DNA from 3 places in the Fundidesulfovibrio sp. YSD1 genome. Region 3 is predicted to be linked to each of the others. Evidence: riboswitches for the same ligand, from Rfam matches in the RefSeq annotation. Region 3 holds a riboswitch; each other region holds the start of a gene.
What was found. A riboswitch is a leader RNA that binds a small molecule or an ion and turns the genes downstream of it on or off. The one in region 3 is predicted to bind cobalamin.
Positions count from the first base shown of each region.

Region 1: another riboswitch for cobalamin. It lies ahead of ACZ5V4_RS10025 (sirohydrochlorin cobaltochelatase); the one in region 3 lies ahead of ACZ5V4_RS12605 (radical SAM protein).
Region 2: another riboswitch for cobalamin. It lies ahead of cobT (nicotinate-nucleotide--dimethylbenzimidazole phosphoribosyltransferase); the one in region 3 lies ahead of ACZ5V4_RS12605 (radical SAM protein).

Region 1 covers NZ_AP043666.1:2,146,146-2,151,672, forward strand. The annotation lists gene ACZ5V4_RS10005 (GntR family transcriptional regulator) at 1-308, opposite strand, end outside; gene ACZ5V4_RS10010 (hypothetical protein) at 491-1,219, shown strand; gene ACZ5V4_RS10015 (DUF4198 domain-containing protein) at 1,306-2,085, shown strand; gene ACZ5V4_RS10020 (hypothetical protein) at 2,096-2,713, shown strand; cobalamin riboswitch at 2,961-3,140, shown strand; gene ACZ5V4_RS10025 (sirohydrochlorin cobaltochelatase) at 3,284-4,180, shown strand; gene ACZ5V4_RS10030 (FecCD family ABC transporter permease) at 4,177-5,184, shown strand; gene ACZ5V4_RS10035 (ABC transporter ATP-binding protein) at 5,177-5,527, shown strand, end outside.
Region 2 covers NZ_AP043666.1:3,184,536-3,190,062, reverse strand. The annotation lists gene ACZ5V4_RS14855 (hypothetical protein) at 81-545, shown strand; gene ACZ5V4_RS14850 (glycosyltransferase family protein) at 602-1,591, opposite strand; gene ACZ5V4_RS14845 (ATP-dependent 6-phosphofructokinase) at 1,653-2,978, shown strand; cobalamin riboswitch at 3,006-3,168, shown strand; gene cobT (nicotinate-nucleotide--dimethylbenzimidazole phosphoribosyltransferase) at 3,432-4,505, shown strand; gene ACZ5V4_RS14835 (hypothetical protein) at 4,608-4,802, shown strand; gene ACZ5V4_RS14830 (hypothetical protein) at 4,812-5,527, opposite strand, start outside.
Region 3 covers NZ_AP043666.1:2,683,269-2,688,795, forward strand. The annotation lists gene ACZ5V4_RS12595 (ribonuclease catalytic domain-containing protein) at 1-1,419, shown strand, start outside; gene plsY (glycerol-3-phosphate 1-O-acyltransferase PlsY) at 1,607-2,203, shown strand; cobalamin riboswitch at 2,217-2,415, shown strand; gene ACZ5V4_RS12605 (radical SAM protein) at 2,645-3,376, shown strand; gene ACZ5V4_RS12610 (ribonucleoside triphosphate reductase) at 3,300-5,369, shown strand; gene ACZ5V4_RS12615 (NAD-dependent epimerase/dehydratase family protein) at 5,447-5,527, opposite strand, start outside.

The DNA of each region.
Region 1 (5,527 bases), 540 kb from region 3:
GGCTCCAGGCGCTCGCGAACCTCGTAGAGCGCGACCATCCGGGGCGGGTCCAGTCCGCGCACGTAGATGCCGCGCCTGGGCACCCACTCCAGCAGGCCGTCCTGGGCCAGGCGCTTGAGGGCGTTGACCAGGGGGGTGCGGCTCACGCCGAGCTCCGAGGCCAGGTCCTCCTGGACGATGCGGGCCCCGGGCTCGAACTGCCCGGAGGCGATCATGTCGCGCACCTGGCCGTAGACCTTGTCGTCCAGGTTCTCGTGCTCGATGGGCCGGGCCTTGGCCCGGGCCGCGCCGGGGGTGCCTGTCTTCATGGGCTCGAGCGTAGCCCCGGGGCCAAGGCCGGTCAATATGAATTTTGAATTCAAAATGCACTCTGCGGAGTCCAGTCCCCTCCGCAAGGCCCGGCCTCGACAGGCGCGTGCCCATGCGCTACCTCAGTGGACCGCCGGAGCGATCCCTTCCGGTGCAAACCGCCAACGAAAGGGGACCCCGCATGCGCGTTCTCGCAACCGCCCTCTTGGCCCTGAGCCTCCTCACGCCCACCCTGGCCCGGGCGGGCGACCCCGTGCAGGCCGGGCAGTGGCCGCGCCTGCCCCAGGACGCGCGCATGGCCTACATGACCGGCGCGGCGGCCGGGGCTTCGGCCTTCTCGCAGGCCCAGCCCGGGGCGGCGAAGCTCGCGCGCATCCGCGTGGACCAGGCCGTGACCAATATGGACCACCTCTCCCGCGACCCCATGTACGCCCGCAAGCCCATCTCCTCCGTGGCCCTCCAGGCCCTGACCCACGCCCAGGACACCGGGGTCTCCTTCGTGGAGAAGGGCTCCGAGGTGCGCGACCCCCAGTTCGACCAGATGATCCTCTTCGACCGCCCCTGGCTGGCGCCCATCGACCTGGACGCCCTGGTGCCCCGCCAGGTCCCGGGCTCCGGCCCCACCTACGCCCGCACCTGGCTCGACTCGGCCCAGCACCAGAAGCAGTTCTTCGTGGAGGGCTTCGGGGACATGGTCTACCAGCAGTGCCTGGACAAGTACGGAGACACCCCGGCGGGCCAAGGCTGCCTGAAGCCCCTGGCCCCGTTGCCGCCGGACGTGGTCCTGGCCGAGATGGACGCGATCTACCGCGACAGGCAGTTCGAGCGCGTGCCCTACGACAAGGTGATCCGCGCGGCCCTGGCCAAGATGGCCGGGGGCGACTGGCGCGCGCTGCTCGCCGCGAAATAAGCGGCCCGCACCGCGTGGCACGCATTGCCTTTTCGTGTTTGCTTGGTTACACGAACAGGCAATTCATGTCACAAGGAGATGCCTGCATGTTCGTCAGACCGCACGTTTCCGCGTTCCTCGTCCTCGTGTTCGCCCTTGCCCTGGCTTCCCCGGCCCGGGCCCACTTCGGCATGGCCGTGCCGGACAAGAACATCGTCACCAAGGACGGCCCCAAGTCAGTGAGCCTGGACCTGCGCTTCTGGCACCCCATGGAGAACCAGGGCATGAGCCTGGAGAAGCCCAGGCTCGAAGCGGTCGTTGACGGCAAGAAGCAGGACGTCTCTTCCGCGCTCGTCCAGGCCGACATCGACGGCAAGAAGGCCTGGAAGGCGGACTACGCCGTGAAGAAGCCCGGCGTGACGGCCCTGGTGATGACGCCCCCGGCCTACTGGGAGCCCGCCGAGGACAAGTTCATCATCCACATCACCAAGACCGTCATCGGCGCGCTCGGCGAGGAGGAGGGCTGGGACAAGCCCGCCGGGTACAAGCTCGAGATCGTGCCCATGGTCAAGCCCTTCGCCCTGTACGCGGGCAACGCCTTCACCGGGAAGGTGCTCTTCAAAGGCAAGCCTCTGGCCAACGCCGAGGTGGAAGTGGAGTTCTTCAACAAGGACGGCGCGCTCAAGGCCCCGGACGACGCCTACGTGACCCAGGTGGTCAAGACCGACGGCGCGGGCGTGTTCACCTACGCGGCCCCGTGGGCTGGCTGGTGGGGCTTCGCGGCGCTCACCGACGACGACGCCAAGATGAAGCACGACGGCAAGGACAAGGCCGTGGAGCTCGGCGGGGTCATCTGGGTGTACTTCCACCCCGCGCCCGGCAAATAGGGGGATATTCTTGAACGCTCGAAAGATCCTGGCCTGCCTGGCCGCCCTGCTCCTGGCCGCGTCCCTTACTGGGGGCGCGGCCCTTGCCCACAAGGTGAACGTCTTCGCCGTGGCGGAGCGCGGCGTGATCACGGGCGAAGGCTACTTCGGCGGCGGGGGCAAGGCCATGAACTGCCCTGTGGAGGTCCTGGACGCCAGGGGCGCGCTGGTGGCCTCCGCGCGCACGGGCGCGGACGGGTCGTTCTCCGTGCCAGTCCCGGCCGGGGCCGAGCCGCCGCTTCGCGTGGTGCTCAAGGCCGGGGAAGGCCACCAGAACGACTTCACCCTCACGGCCGCCGACCTGGGCGGAAAAGCTCCCGCGCCGGTCCAGGCCGCCGCCTCGCCGCCCGCGCAGGCCAAGCCGACCCCGTCAGTGGCCCAGGGGATCGACGAGGCGGCGCTTACGTCCCTGGTGGAGGCCGCCACGGCCAAGGCCGTGGAGGAGAAGCTGGCCCCGCTGCGCCTGGAGCTCGCCAAGCTCGCCGCACAGGAGAGCACCGGCCGCCTGCGCGACATCGTGGGCGGGATCGGCTGGATCGTCGGGCTCGTGGGCATCGTGGCCTGGTTCAAGAGGCCTGCGAAGAAATAGCCGTGTCTCGGGGAGGCTTTAGCCTTCCCGGACACCATCCTGGCAGGGTTCTGCCCTGCACCCCGCTATAGTTTCGCGTCGACCACCGGTTGCCGCGACACGTCACGGCAAGGGTGAAACCCGCGAAGCGAATCGCCGGGGTCCGGGGGCAGGCCCTGCCCCCGGCGGGTCAAGGGCGGAGCCCTTGCGTGGTTCGGGGCGGCGCCCCGCACGTATCCCCGCCTTTGACATCCCGCCCCGTTTGTCCTAGCTCAAGGCCTGCCTGGGTGCCCATCGGGGCGCTAAAAGGGAATCCGGTGCGAAACCGGAGCGGTCCCGCCGCTGTATACGGGGACGAAACCCGCTCACGCCACTGCCGCAAGGCGGGAAGGCGCGGGGAGTAGGCTGATCCGTGAGCCAGAAGACCTGCCCAGGCCTCATCCGTGTCGGCCATGCGAGGTACAGCGGCCACATGCCTATCTCCAAGCGCACACAGGAAGCTCCCTCCCCAAAGGCGGAGCCGCCCCGCGCCGGGCGTGCCTGTTTCGCCTCGCAGGATGGCCAAAACCATCACTTCCCGAGGAGGAAACGATGAAGCGTCTGGCGGTATCCGTATTTCTCGTCCTTTTCGCCCTCCAGTCCGCGGCCCTGGCCGCAGGCCAACCCAAGCAGCCGCCCAGGTGGGGCATCGTCCTGGCCGCGTTCGGCTCCACCAAGCCCCAGGGCATGGCCGGGGTGGAGAAGGTCAAGGCCCGCATGGAGGCCGCCTTCCCGGGCGTGCCCGTGAAGGTGGGGCTGACCAGCCGTCACGCCGTGGCCACGCTCAAGGCCCCGGGGCTGCTCGCGGCCATGGCCCAGCTGGCCGACGAGGGCTGCTCCAATGTGTTCGTGCATCCCCTGCACGTGAGCGCGGGCTCCGAATACAAGGACATGGCCGCTCTTGCCGCGGCGCTCAACTCCCTGAACAAGCAAGGCATCGAGAAGCCGCCGTTCGGCAAGGTCGTGCTCGGCGAGACGGCCCTCGGGCGCACGCGCGGCGGCGACCCCAAGGCCCTGGCGGAAACGGCCGAGGCCCTGGCGGGCGACGCCGCCCAGGCCAGGGAGCAGGGCGCGGCCCTGGTCTACGGCGCGCACGGCAACCCCAAATGGCCAGCCACCGAGGTCAAGGCCTTCCAGGCGGCCATGGCCAAGGCCTACCCCGGGGTCACGGTGCTGGCCGCCACCATGGAGTCCAGCCCCGGCGTCGAGGACGTGCTGGCCGGGCTCAAGAAATCCGGCAGGAAGAAAGTGATCATCTACCCGCTGCTCTTCGGGGCCGGGGTGCACGCCGAGGAGGACCTTTGCGGCCCCGAGCCCGAATCCTGGAAGACGCTCTTCGAGAAGGCCGGGTACAGGGTGGACTGCCGCATGCGCGGCCTGGGCGAGTCCGACGCCTTCGCGGACATGATAGTGGAGCGGGCCAAGGCGGCCATGGCCAAGGCCAGGTGAACCGCGCGCCGGCCCTTCTGATCCCGGCGCTGGCCGCGCTCGTGCTGCTGGCGGCCGGGAGCGGGGCCGTGCCGGTGGACCCCCTGGACACGGCGCGCGTGCTCGCGGGCAGGCTCCTGGGCCTCGACGGGCTCATGGACGCCGTGCCCGAGGCCGCACGCGCCCTGGTCTGGGACGTGCGCCTGCCGCGCATCATGACCGCCCTGGCCGTGGGCGGGGCCTTGGCGCTCTCCGGGGCGGTCTTCCAGGGCGTGCTCACCAATCCCCTGGCCGACTCCTACACCCTGGGCGTCTCTGCCGGAGGGGCCTTGGGCGCCTGCCTGTGCCTCATGGCCGGGTTCACGGGCCTGGGCGTGCTCTCCGTGCCCGCGTGGGCCCTGGCCGGGGCCGCGTGCGCCCTGGCCGTGGTGCTCTTCATGGCCCGGGCAGGGGGCGGGTTCGACGCCGTGACCCTGGTTCTGGCCGGGGTGATGGTGGCGGCCACGCTCCAGGCCGCCATCGGGTTCGTGAAGTTCCTGGCCGGTGAGAACGTGGCCGGGCTGGTGTTCTGGCTCATGGGCGGGCTCTCGGCCAAGACCTGGGCCGAGGCAGCGATCGCCTGGGCGGGGCTGGGCCTGGGCCTGCCCGTGGCCGTGTTTCTCGCCCGGGACCTGGACGCGGTGTGCCTTGGCGACGAGCAGGCCCGGGCGCTCGGCGTGCCCGTGGGCCGGGTGCGCCTGGCGCTTCTGTGCGCGGCCTCGGCCATGACCGCGTGTTCCGTGGCGGTGTCGGGCATCGTGGGCTTCGTGGGGCTCATCGTGCCCCACGTGGCGCGCCTCGCCGTGGGGCCGTCGCACCCCAGGCTTCTGCCCGTTTGCGTGGGCGGGGGGATGCTCCTCCTGCTCGCGGCGGACACGGCCTCGCGCGCGCTGCTCGCCCACGAGGTGCCGGTGGGGGTGCTCACGGCCATGCTCGGCGGCCCGTACTTCTGCTTTCTCTTCATAAGGAGCAGGAGCCGTGCTTGAGGCGCGCGGCCTGCGCGTCGACCTGGGGCGGGGAGTGGTCCTCGACGGGGTGGACCTTGAGCTCCAGGCTGGGGACTTCCTGGCCATCGTGGGCCCCAACGGCGCGGGCAAGACCACGCTCGTGCGCTGCATGGCGGGCATGCTCGCCCCGGACGGCGGGCAGGCGCTCCTTGCCGGGCGGCGCGTGGGCGATTATTCCCGCCGCGAGTTGGCCCGCCTGGTGGCCTACGCGCCCCAGGACTCGGGGGAGCGCTTCGGCTTCACCGTGCGCGAGGGCGTGCTCATGGGCCGCCACCCCTGGATGGCCCGCTTCGGCAAACCGTCGCCCGAGGACGAGGCCCTG
Region 2 (5,527 bases), 500 kb from region 3:
CTGCCCTCCGGCGGAAAAAACTGTAACCCTCGGTGGTTGACCCCGCCGGGCAACCTGCTAGGAGGCTCCACGGAGGCACCATGAAATCCTACGGCGTTGCCGCCCTGGCGGCCTGTCTCATCCTCGGCCTCGGTCTCGCGGAGACCGCCCGCTGCCAGTCCCGGCACTTCCAGGCGTCCCAACGCCACTTCGAGGAGATGGCCACCCAGGCATCGTCCCTCTCCGCCCAGGTGGACTCCGTGGCGGAAAAGAACCTCTGCAACCTCTTCACGGCCACGGCGCTCGCCTATTCCATCCGGGCCCACGTCATGGCCCAGTTGACCGACGTGGCGGACACCCTGCGCCAGCCCGAGGCCCAGGCCCTGCTCGCCCGCAAGCTCGCCGAGTCGCGCGCCTTCGTCACCAGGCACCTGGAGCTCGACCTCAAGGCCGTGGAAGGCCTTGCGGCGTCCAGCGGCAACGCCAAGGTGCGCAAGCTCGGCCTGCGCCTTGTCAACGAACTGCGCGTGTTCGAGAACAACACGACCAGCCTGGCGAAAAACTGACGGCCCGAGCCCCCTTCGCCTGGAGAACCCAGACCGTAAGCGACACGAAGTTTTTTCTAACCCAGACGCTCCCAGAAATCGAGCACTGCCTTTCGCTGCTCCTCCAGGCCGTAGGCACGGGCCGTGCGGGCACAGGCGGCGCGGACGCCCTCGAGTTCCGGGCCGTTTGCGCGCCACAGCGCGAGCGCGGCCTCCAGGGCCAGGGCGGCGCCCAGGGCGTCGTTGTCCGGCGCGTAAAACCCGTTGCCCCCCCAGGGGACCTCGTCCATGGGGCACTCCGGCAGGTAGCGCCCCGGGGCGGCCTGGCGCATGTAGTCCCAGCCGCCGAAGCCAGCGAACCCGGCCGGTATCGCCCCGCAGGCCATGGCCTCCAGCGGCGGCAGGGGGCAGCCCTCGGGGAAGCCCGTGGCCAGGAAGCAGTGGCACAGGCCCAGGGCTTCGGCCACCTGGGCCTGGCCCATGCCCGCTATCTCAACCCAGCGCACGTCGAAGTTGCCCCTGGCCGCCACGATGGAGCGGACCTGGTCCGCCAGGGCCTTGTTCTTGCGCGGCATGTAGGCCACGGTCAGTTCCCCGGGCTTGCGCTGCGGGGCCTTGAACACGCCGAGGTCGATGCCCGGCCGGAGCACCGGGGCCTCGGCCCCCAGGCACTGCCCGATGAACCAGGATACCGGGCGCGACACCGCCGCGAAGGACACCGGCAGCGAGCGCCAGTCCACGCCTTGTGGCAGGCCGTTGAAGAGGTAGGCCCAGTTCTGCACGTAGAGCAGGCAGCGCGCCCCGGCGGAGAGCCCCGGGGCCAGGGCGTTCACCCAGCCCTCGGGCACGACCCAGACGTCGGACGCGCGGAGTTCGGCGCGCGCTAGGTCCACGGCCGGGACGTCCGGGCCGGGTGGCCGCCACGCGGGCGGCTCGCGCAGGGCGAGGAAGGCCTCGCGCCCGGCCTCGCGCAGCATGGCGGCCATGCGCCAGAGCACGGCCACGCCGCCGGTGGGCTTGCGCACCGGGGGGACGAAGAAGAAAGTGCGTGAATGTCCTGGTTGCATGTCTCCCGACCGCCTTGCTAGTGTGGGCTCCGACAGCCATCCCTCAGCCGCGAGGTTTCGCATGCACGAGAGCGAGCGCTCAGGCCGCCCCTGGCCGCGCCTGACACCGGACCAGACCGCCGTGCCGTCGCTCGGCCCGGCCAAGATACCGAACCCGCGCCAGAATTCCCTGTTCGTGGACGATGAGCAAGGGGTTTTGGTGGACATCCTGGCGCCCGAGGGCCCGGACGCCCTCCCCCCCGCGCGCATGGAGCGCGCCGGGCCGCGCCGCAGCATCTATTTCGACCCGCCCAAGACAAAATGCGCCGTGGTCACCTGCGGCGGGCTCTGCCCGGGCATCAACGGCGTGATCCGCTCCATCGTCATGGAGGCCCACCACGGCTACCGGGTCTCGGCGGTGCTCGGGGTGCGCTACGGGCTGTCCGGGTTCGCGCCGAAAAACGCCCCCCGGGTCACGCGCCTGACGCCCGAGTGCGTCTCGGACATCCACGGCTTCGGCGGCACGGTGCTCGGCTCCTCGCGCGGGCCGCAGGACCCCGAGGAGGTGGTGGACGCCCTGGAGCGGCTCAATGTGGGCGTGCTCTTCGTGCTGGGCGGGGTGGGCACCATGCGCGCGGCCCGGGCCATCCACGAGGTCACGGAGCGCCGCAGGCTGCGCCTGGGCATCGTGTGCATCCCCAAGACCATCGACAACGACATCCACTTCGTCTCGCGCACCTTCGGCTTCGACACGGCCGTGGAAAAGGCCGTGGAGGCCATCCGCTGCGCCCACGTGGAGGCCATGGGCGCGCCCTACGGCATCGGACTCGTCAAGCTCATGGGCCGCGAGTCGGGCTTCATCGCGGCGGCCGCCTCGCTCTCCATCAAGGAGGTCAACTTCGTGCTCGTGCCCGAGCAGCCCTTCGCCCTGGACGGCCCGGGCGGGCTTCTCGAGACCCTGGAGGCCAGGCTCCTCAGGCGCGGCCACGCAGTGATCGTGGCGGCCGAGGGCGCGGGGCAGGAGCTCCTGCCCGAATCCGTGCTCACGGACGCCTCAGGCAACAGGATGCTGGGCGACATCTGCGGGCTTCTGCAGGCGCGCATCAAGGCCCACTTCAAGGGCAGGCTGCCCATCACGCTCAAGTACATCGACCCAAGCTACATCATCCGCTCCGTCCCGGCCGGCGCCGCGGACCTGGCCCAGTGCAACATGCTCGGGGCCATGGCCGTGCACGCGGGCATGGCGGGCAAGACCGGGATCATGGTCAGCACCCTGCACGAGGTCCCGGTGCACGTGCCCCTGCCCCTGGTGACGGCCGGACGCAAGAAGCTCGACCTGAACACCAGCTACTGGCAGCAGGTCATGGACTCCACGGGCCAGAACAACCCAAAGGCGTGCTCCCCTTGACCCGGAGGCGCAAGGCGGGCTAAGCCCTGCCCTGCCATTTCCGGCCGTTACGGAACTACGGTGAAAGTCCGTGGCGGTCCCGCCGCAGTAAGCGGAGACGATGCCCGTGAAGCCACTGTCCCTGGGGACGGGAAGGACGGGCGGAGGATGACCCGCGAGCCTGAAGACGGACGGCCGGAACCGTTTCGCGGATTGAACCCATGGTAACGGCGATCCCTTGACCCCCTCCCCGGGGGCCAGGGGATTTTTTATTTGCCCAACGGGAACGCCCAGGATTTCCCAAGCCCAAGGAGCGACCGCTCCGAGCGCCCCGGCGCCCTCCCTCCCCGTCCGGCCAGGACCGCGCAGGGGGCCGAAACCCGCAGGCGGCTTTGCGCCGAGTAACGTTTCGGTTCCCCGCGCGGTCCTGATGGCGGGGCGGGAGGACGCCGGGAGCGCGCACAAGGACACCCCATGCCTTCTTCCTTCGATTCCCTCGACTCCCTGCTCGCCTCCATCTCCCCGGTGGACGCCTCCCTGGCACCGAAAGTCCAGGCCCGCCTGGACGACCTGACCAAGCCCCGGGGCAGCCTGGGCCGCCTGGAAGAGCTCGCCCTGCGCCTGAGCCTCATCCAGGGCGGAGAGGCCCCCCAGCCCGACCCGGCCGTGATCTTCACCTGCGCGGGCGACCACGGCGTGGTGGAGGAGAACGTGAGCCTCTTCCCCCAGGAGGTCACGCGCCAGATGGTGCTCAACTTCATGGGCGGGGGCGCGGCCATCAACGTGCTGGCCCGCCAGGCCGGGGCCAGGCTGGTGGTGGTGGACGCGGGCAGCGCGGGCGGGCCTTTCCCCGAGCACCCGGGGCTCGTGCAGGCCAAGGTGGCCCCGGGCACGGCCAACATGGCCGTTGGCCCGGCCATGACCCGCGAGCAGTGCCTTCAGGCCCTGCTCACCGGGGCGAACCTGGCGCGCCGGGCCGCTGCCGAGGGCTGCCGCACCGTGGGCACCGGCGACATGGGCATCGGCAACACCACGCCGTCCACGGCGCTCTTCTGCTCGTTCCTGGGGCTTTCGCCCGAGGGCGTCACCGGACCGGGCACCGGCCTGGACGCGGACGGGGTCTCGCGCAAGGCCAGGGTGGTGGCCAAGTCTTTGGAGGCCAACCGCGAGGCCGTGACCTCGGGGGACGCGCTGTCCATCCTGGCCGCGCTGGGCGGGTTCGAGATCGCCTGCCTGGCCGGGGTGATCCTTGGCGGGGCGGCCTGCGAGATGGCCGTGCTGGTGGACGGGTTCATCTCCACGGCCGCGTGCGTGGCCGCGCTGCGCCTGGCTCCGGACGCCGCCGGGTACTGCTTCTTCAGCCACGCCTCGGCCGAGCCCGGCCACCAGGCCGTAATGCGCGCGCTCGACGCCAGGCCGCTCCTGGACCTGGGCATGCGCCTGGGCGAAGGCACCGGGGCGGCCCTGGCGCTTGTGCTCCTGCGCTCGGGGGCGGCGATCCTGAACGAAATGGCCACGTTCTCCCAGGCCGGGGTGAGCAAGGGCTAGGTCACCCTGGAATCAGGGAGTGACAAAAATCCGGGCAGGCACTATTCTTTCCTCAAAGGGCGGCCGCCTTCGGCCGCCCGCCTGGAAGGCAGGGGGAAGGCCATGTACGACGGACTCGTCCACGTAGCCGCCTATGACGGGCTGGTTCACTCGCCGGATGCGGTCGTCGCGCACCCGGCGGGCGAGTTCGCGGCCCATCCCCCGGGCCACGTGATCATCCCCACCCCTCCGGCCGACCAGGTCATCCACGTGATCATGGAGAACATCGTCGGCCACGTGGTCAACGAAATCATCTGACGCGTTCCCTCAGCGCGGTATGCGCGCAAGCCCCACCGCCACGAAGGACCACATCGACATCCCCCAGACAACCAGGCCCACGGCCCAGGTTGGCGCGGTGAAGCGCCCGAGCCTGTCCGCCCTGTGCGCCAGCAGGCAGCCGGTCATGGCCAGGATCGGGAAGAGGTAGCGCCCCTGGGGCTGGAAGTCGTTGTTCCAGGAGTGCCAGAAGGACTGCCCCACGGTCAGCAGGGAAAAGACCAACCACAGGCAAAGCGCCGCCCTGTCCGCCGGGCCCCGCAGGGCCAGGCCGGCGGCCGCGAGCACCATGAAGGCCAGCGCGGCCCTGCCGAGCCAGCGATAGAAGAGCAGCGGGGCCTCGATGTTCATCTCGCCGTACTTGCCGAAGGCGCTGCGGAAGGTGAACACGTGCCACTTCCACTCGCCCGTGAACATCTGCGTGAACGTGACTCCCTTGGAGCGCATGCGCGCCCCCCAGAACCCCTCGCTCGTCTCCTGAACCGAAGGCTTGAGCTCCGGCGCGGCCATCTGCTCGGCCACCCGCGTGGCCACGCCCGGGTCCTGGCCGTGCCTGGCCCAGGCGTCCAGGCCCACGCGCAGGCCGAACACCATGGCGGCCACGGCCACGGCCGCCGCCGCGCCCCGGAGCGTGAGCAGCGGCGCTCCGCCCCGCGCCCACGCGGCAAGGGCCACGGCCGAGGCGAAGTAGGCCACGAAGACGTAGT
Region 3 (5,527 bases):
GGCCTGCCCGAGCACCCCGCCCAGGCCCTGATCCTGGCCATGGAGTGGGGCATCGTGGACCGGCACCACAACGTGCTCCTGGACCGGGCCGGGTACGCCCCGGGCGACGCCTGGAGCGAGGCCTTCGCCCGCGAGGCCGGGGCCCTGCGCGAGGCTTTCGAGGCGGCCAGGCAGGCCCCGGACCCCGCGCGCTTCGTGAGCATCGACTCGCCCACCACCAGGGACATCGACGACGCCTTCCACGTGGAGAAGACCCCAACGGGCTGGAAGGTGAGCATGGCCCTGGCCAGGCCCACGCTCTCCTGGGATTTCGAAAGCCCGCTCGGGCGCGCCGTGTCCGAGCGCGCGTCCAGCCTGTACCTGCCCGAGGGGGCCAGCCACATGCTGCCCGAGACGCTCGGCTGCGGGCTCTACAGCCTGGTTGCCGGGGAGGACCGCCCTGCGCTCATCCTCGATTGGGTGCTGGACGAAGCCGGGAACACGGCGGAGTTCACCCCCAGGCTCGGCTGGGTGCGTGTGGCCGGGAACCTGACCTACGCGTTCGTGGAGGAGGCCCTCGCCTCCGGGACCGCCGAACCCGGCGTGGCGGGCGCGGCCGCTCTGGCCGCCGTGCTCAGGCGGGCGCGCGTGGAGCGCGGGGCCGTGGTCATGGACAGGCCCGAGCCCAAGATATCGCTTTCAGGCCCCATGGACTCGGTGAGCGTGGAGATCACCCCCTCGCCGGACCACCCCGAGGCCCAGATGGCCGTGAGCGAGCTCATGATCCTGGCCAACGCCTCGGTGGCTGCCTGGGCCCAGGAGAAGGCCGTGCCGCTTCTGCACCGCACCCAGGACATCTCCATCCCCCACGGCTACGCCGGGATCTGGACCGACCCCGTGGAGATGCACCGCGTGGTCAAGCAGCTGGCCCCGGCCAGCCTGGACGTGCGCCCGGCCAGGCACGCGAGCCTGGCGGCCGACGCGTACAGCCCCATCACCTCGCCGCTTCGGCGCATCTCGGACTTCGTGAACCTGGCCCAGGTGGAGGCCTTCCTGGCCTCGGGCTCCCCGCGCTTTTCGCGCGAGGAGTTGGCGGCCATGCTGCCCGTCCTCTCCGCGCGCCTGGACGCGGTGGGCCAGATCCAGCGCTTCAGGCCCAGATACTGGAAGCTCGCGTTCCTGCGCGAGCACGGCCGCGAGCGGGAGTTCGAGGCCGTGGCCCTGGAGGACTGCGGCCCGTTCGCCAGCCTGATGATGACGGAGATCCAGTTGTTCGTGCGCGCGGGCAGCGACACCCTGGGCGGGCGCGCGCAGCCCGGCCAGCGCTACTGGCTGAAGATCGGCAAGGTGGACCCGCTGACCAACGAGTTCCGGGTCACGGGCGCGCGCGAGGCCGAGGACAAGCCCGACGTGGGCGACCTGTTCGGCCAGGGGGCGTAGGGACCGGCCGGGTTCGCCGCCCGCGCGGAGTCCGCCCACGGGGGCTGGGCGTCCCGCAATGCCGCGCCTTGAGCGCTTGCAATGGCGGCCGGGTGTGCTTCGTTGACCGCGAGGCCACGCTCTGGCAGATTTCGGACACCACGGCGCGGGCAGCGCCCCAGGCAAGACAGCACGCAAGGAGCAGCACGTGATCGCCAAGCTTTTCTGGCTCGCCCTGGCCTACCTGGCCGGTTCCTTCCCCTTCGGCCTTTTCATCGCCCAGGCCGCGCGGGGCATCGACCCGCGCGCCGCCGGCAGCGGCAACATCGGGGCCACCAACGTGGCCAGGCTCTGCGGAACGAAACTCGGCGTCCTCACCCTGGTCTGCGACGCGCTCAAGGGATTCGTGCCCGTGGCCGTGGCCTGGCAGATGTCCGAGGGCGCGTTCTACCCGTCGCTTGCGGCCCTGGCCGCCGTGGGCGGGCACATGTTCCCGGTGTTTCTGAACTTCAAGGGCGGCAAGGGCGTGGCCACTGCCATAGGCGCGTTTTTGGCGCTCTCGCCCTGGGCCACGGTGGTCTCCGGGCTCGCCTGCGCCGGAACCATCGCGCTCACGGGCTTCGTCTCGGCCGGGTCGCTCCTCTTGGCGGCCAGCCTGCCCGTGACGGTGTGGGCGGCCTCCGGGTTCGCGCCCGTGCCGGTCACGGCCGTGGTGGCCGCGCTGATCATCGCCAAGCACAAGGACAACATCCGCCGCCTGAGGGCCGGGGAAGAGAAGCCCTGGAGAAAAAAGTCAGGCGAATAGAGCCGTTGTAATTTTTAACTTGACTCCCCCTGGGGAGGCTCATACATTTCGCGAGTACGCCCCGGAAAACGGAAGACGGTGTGAATCCGTCACAGGCGCGCTGCTGTAACCGGCACGAAAACGGGCGGGGAGCCACTGGGTGAGAACCCGGGAAGGCCTCCGCGCACCACCCGGCCGGAAGTCAGAAGACGTATCCGGGGATGATCGGCCAGGCTCCGCGAACGGGCCATGGTTCCCGCGTTTCGTCCTGGCGGGCTCTCCCGCACCAGGACGCCACCACCCGATCGGGGCGTATTATTTTTCGTATTTGACAAACGCAGCACTGGCGCGCCTTCGCGGCCGCCGTGGATTTGGAAATCCGTAACTAACTGGCATAGCGAAATCTTTTTTGCTTTTGCCAGGCCTTTGCATCTGCTACTTGAACCCGGACCGCCTATGAGCATGGAACCGCAACCTCCCCGCCGCGAAGACCAGGCCCCAAGGGCCAGGGTCAGGGCAGTGACGCCCCTGTCGCTGTGCGACTGGCCCGGCAAGAGCGTCTCCGTGCTCTTCCTGGGGGGGTGCAACCTGCGCTGCCCCACCTGCCACAACGCAACGCTCGCGTTCACCCCTTCGCGCCACCCGGTCCTGGACCCGGGCGCGGTGCTGAAGGCCCTGCGTGCGCGCAAAGCCTGGCTTGACGGCGTGGTGGTCTGCGGGGGCGAGCCCACCCTGGACCCGGGCTTGCCCGGCCTGGTGGAGGAGCTCGCCGCGCTCGGCCTCCCCGTTAAGGTGGACAGCAACGGCATGCGCCCGGACGTGATCGCCCGGGTGCTCGAGCGCTCGCCCGCCACGGTGTTCGCCGTGGACGTGAAGGGCCCCTGGGAGCGCTACCCCGCGCTCACCGGCGGGGCCGTCTCGCCCGCCGAGGCAGCCGGGGCGCTTGCCCAGGTGTTCGCCATGGCGAGCGAACGCCCGCAATCATTTCTTTTCCGCATCACCCTCGTTCCGGGGCTCTCCCCGGAGGACGTGCGCGCCGCCCGGCGTCAGCTGCCGGAGGGTTTCGCACTCAAGGAACAACTCTACGTGCCGCCCCCCGGCGGCAAGGAGACCACGCATGCCCCTGCAGATAGAGAAGCGCGACGGATGTCTGGAGACCTGGTCGCTCGAGCGGATATCCCAGGCAATCCTTAAGGCCCTCAAGGCCAGCGGCATCCAGGACCCCCTTCTCGCCAAGCGCCTCGCCCGGAAGGTGGAGGAGAAGCTGGCCGGAGCGGATGTGCCCAGGCAGGAGCACGTGCAGGACATGGTCGAGCGCGTGCTCATGGAGTCGCGCCTCTACGACGTGGCCAAGCGCTTCATCATCTACCGCGAGAAGAGGCGCGCCCTGCGCGAGCAGAAGGCCGCCTACCTGGACATCTCCGACACCATAGACAACTACCTCTCCAAGGCCGACTGGCGCGTGGCCGAGAACGCCAACATGGCCCACTCCTTCCAGGGGCTCATGCTGCACCTCTCGGGCACGGTGCAGGCCCGCTACGCCCTGGAGAAATATCCCGAGGAAGTCCGCGCCGCCCACGACCACGGCTACTTCCACATCCACGACCTTTCCTTCGGCCTGGCGGGCTACTGCGCGGGCTGGAGCCTGCGCGACCTGCTGCTCGAGGGCTTCAACCTCGAGGGCCGCTCCTCGGCCGGGCCGGCCAGGCACTTCGACTCGGCGCTTGGCCAGATGGTCAACTTCCTGGGCACGCTCCAGAACGAGTGGGCCGGGGCCCAGGCCTTCAACAACGTGGACACCTACCTGGCCCCGTTCATCCGCCACGACAAGCTCACCTACCACCAGGTGCGCCAGGCCGTGCAGAAGTTCGTGTTCAACCTGAACACCACCTCGCGCTGGGGCGGCCAGACCCCGTTCACCAACCTGAGCTTCGACCTCACCCCGCCCAAGCACGTGGCGGGCGAGGCCGTGATCATCGGCGGCAAGCTCCAGGACGCGGTCTACGGCGACTTCCAGGCCGAGATGGACATGTTCAACAAGGCCTTCCTGGAGGTCATGGCCGAGGGCGACTACTTCGGGCAGATCTTCTCCTTCCCCATCCCGACCTACAACGTCACCGAGGACTTCCCCTGGGAGTCGCCCATCGGGTCGAGCCTTTTGGAACTCACGGCCAAGTACGGCGCGCCCTACTTCCAGAACTTCATCAACTCCGACCTCTCCCCCGAGGACGTGCGCTCCATGTGCTGCCGCCTGCAGATGGATCTGCGCGAACTGCGCAACAAGGTGGGCGGGCTCTTCGGCGCGGGCGATTTGACCGGCTCCATCGGCGTGGTCACGCTCAACCTGCCCAAGCTCGCCTATCTGGCCCACGGCGAGGAGGACTTCCTGGATCTGGTGGGCGAGTACGCCGCCCTGGCCAAGGACGCCCTGGAGTTCAAGCGCAAGCTCATCCAGGACAACCTGGACAAGGGCATGTTCCCCTATTCGGGGCGCTACCTGAAGAACGGCTACAAGGGCCACTTCTCCACCATCGGCCTGGTGGGCGGGCACGAGGCCTGCCTGAACATCCTGGGCAAGGGCATCGAGACCGACGCGGGCATCAGGCTCATGACGCGCACGCTGAACCACCTGCGCGAGATCACCAGCCGCTTCCAGGAGGAAACCGGGCACCTCTACAACCTTGAGGCCACCCCGGCCGAGGGCACCAGCTACCGCCTGGCCAAGATCGACAAGAACCTCTATTCGGACATCCAGGCCTCGGGCAACGGCACCCCGTACTACACCAACTCCACCAATCTGCCCGTGGGCCTGTGCGAGGACGTGATCGCCGCGCTCGAGCACCAGAACAAGCTCCAGCCGCTCTACACCGGCGGCACGGTGTTCCACACCTTCCTGGGCGAGGCCGTGGCCGACACCGAAGCGCTCAAGAACTTCATCGTCAAGGCCTTCCGCATGACCAAGATCCCCTACCTCTCCATCACGCCCACCTTCAGCGTGTGCAAGGAGCACGGGTACATGTCCGGCGAGCACTTCGAGTGCCCCACCTGCGGGGAGGAGGCCGAGGTGTTCACGCGCATCGTGGGCTACTACCGCCCGGTGTCGCGCTGGAACAAGGGCAAGAAGGCCGAGTACGCCGACCGCGTGACCTACGTGGGCACGTGCGGGTGCGAGCCCGGGCAGCTCTAGAAAAGGGCTGGATACGCGCTTGAAACGGGGCCGGACGGGATCGTCCGGCCCCGTTTTTTGATTGTGCCGGCGGGTGGTTAGAGCTTGGCCAGCAGGGCGAGCTCGCGTTCGTGCTTCCTGACCCAGGCGTGCAGGTCCTCGAGGATTTCGCGCGCGCC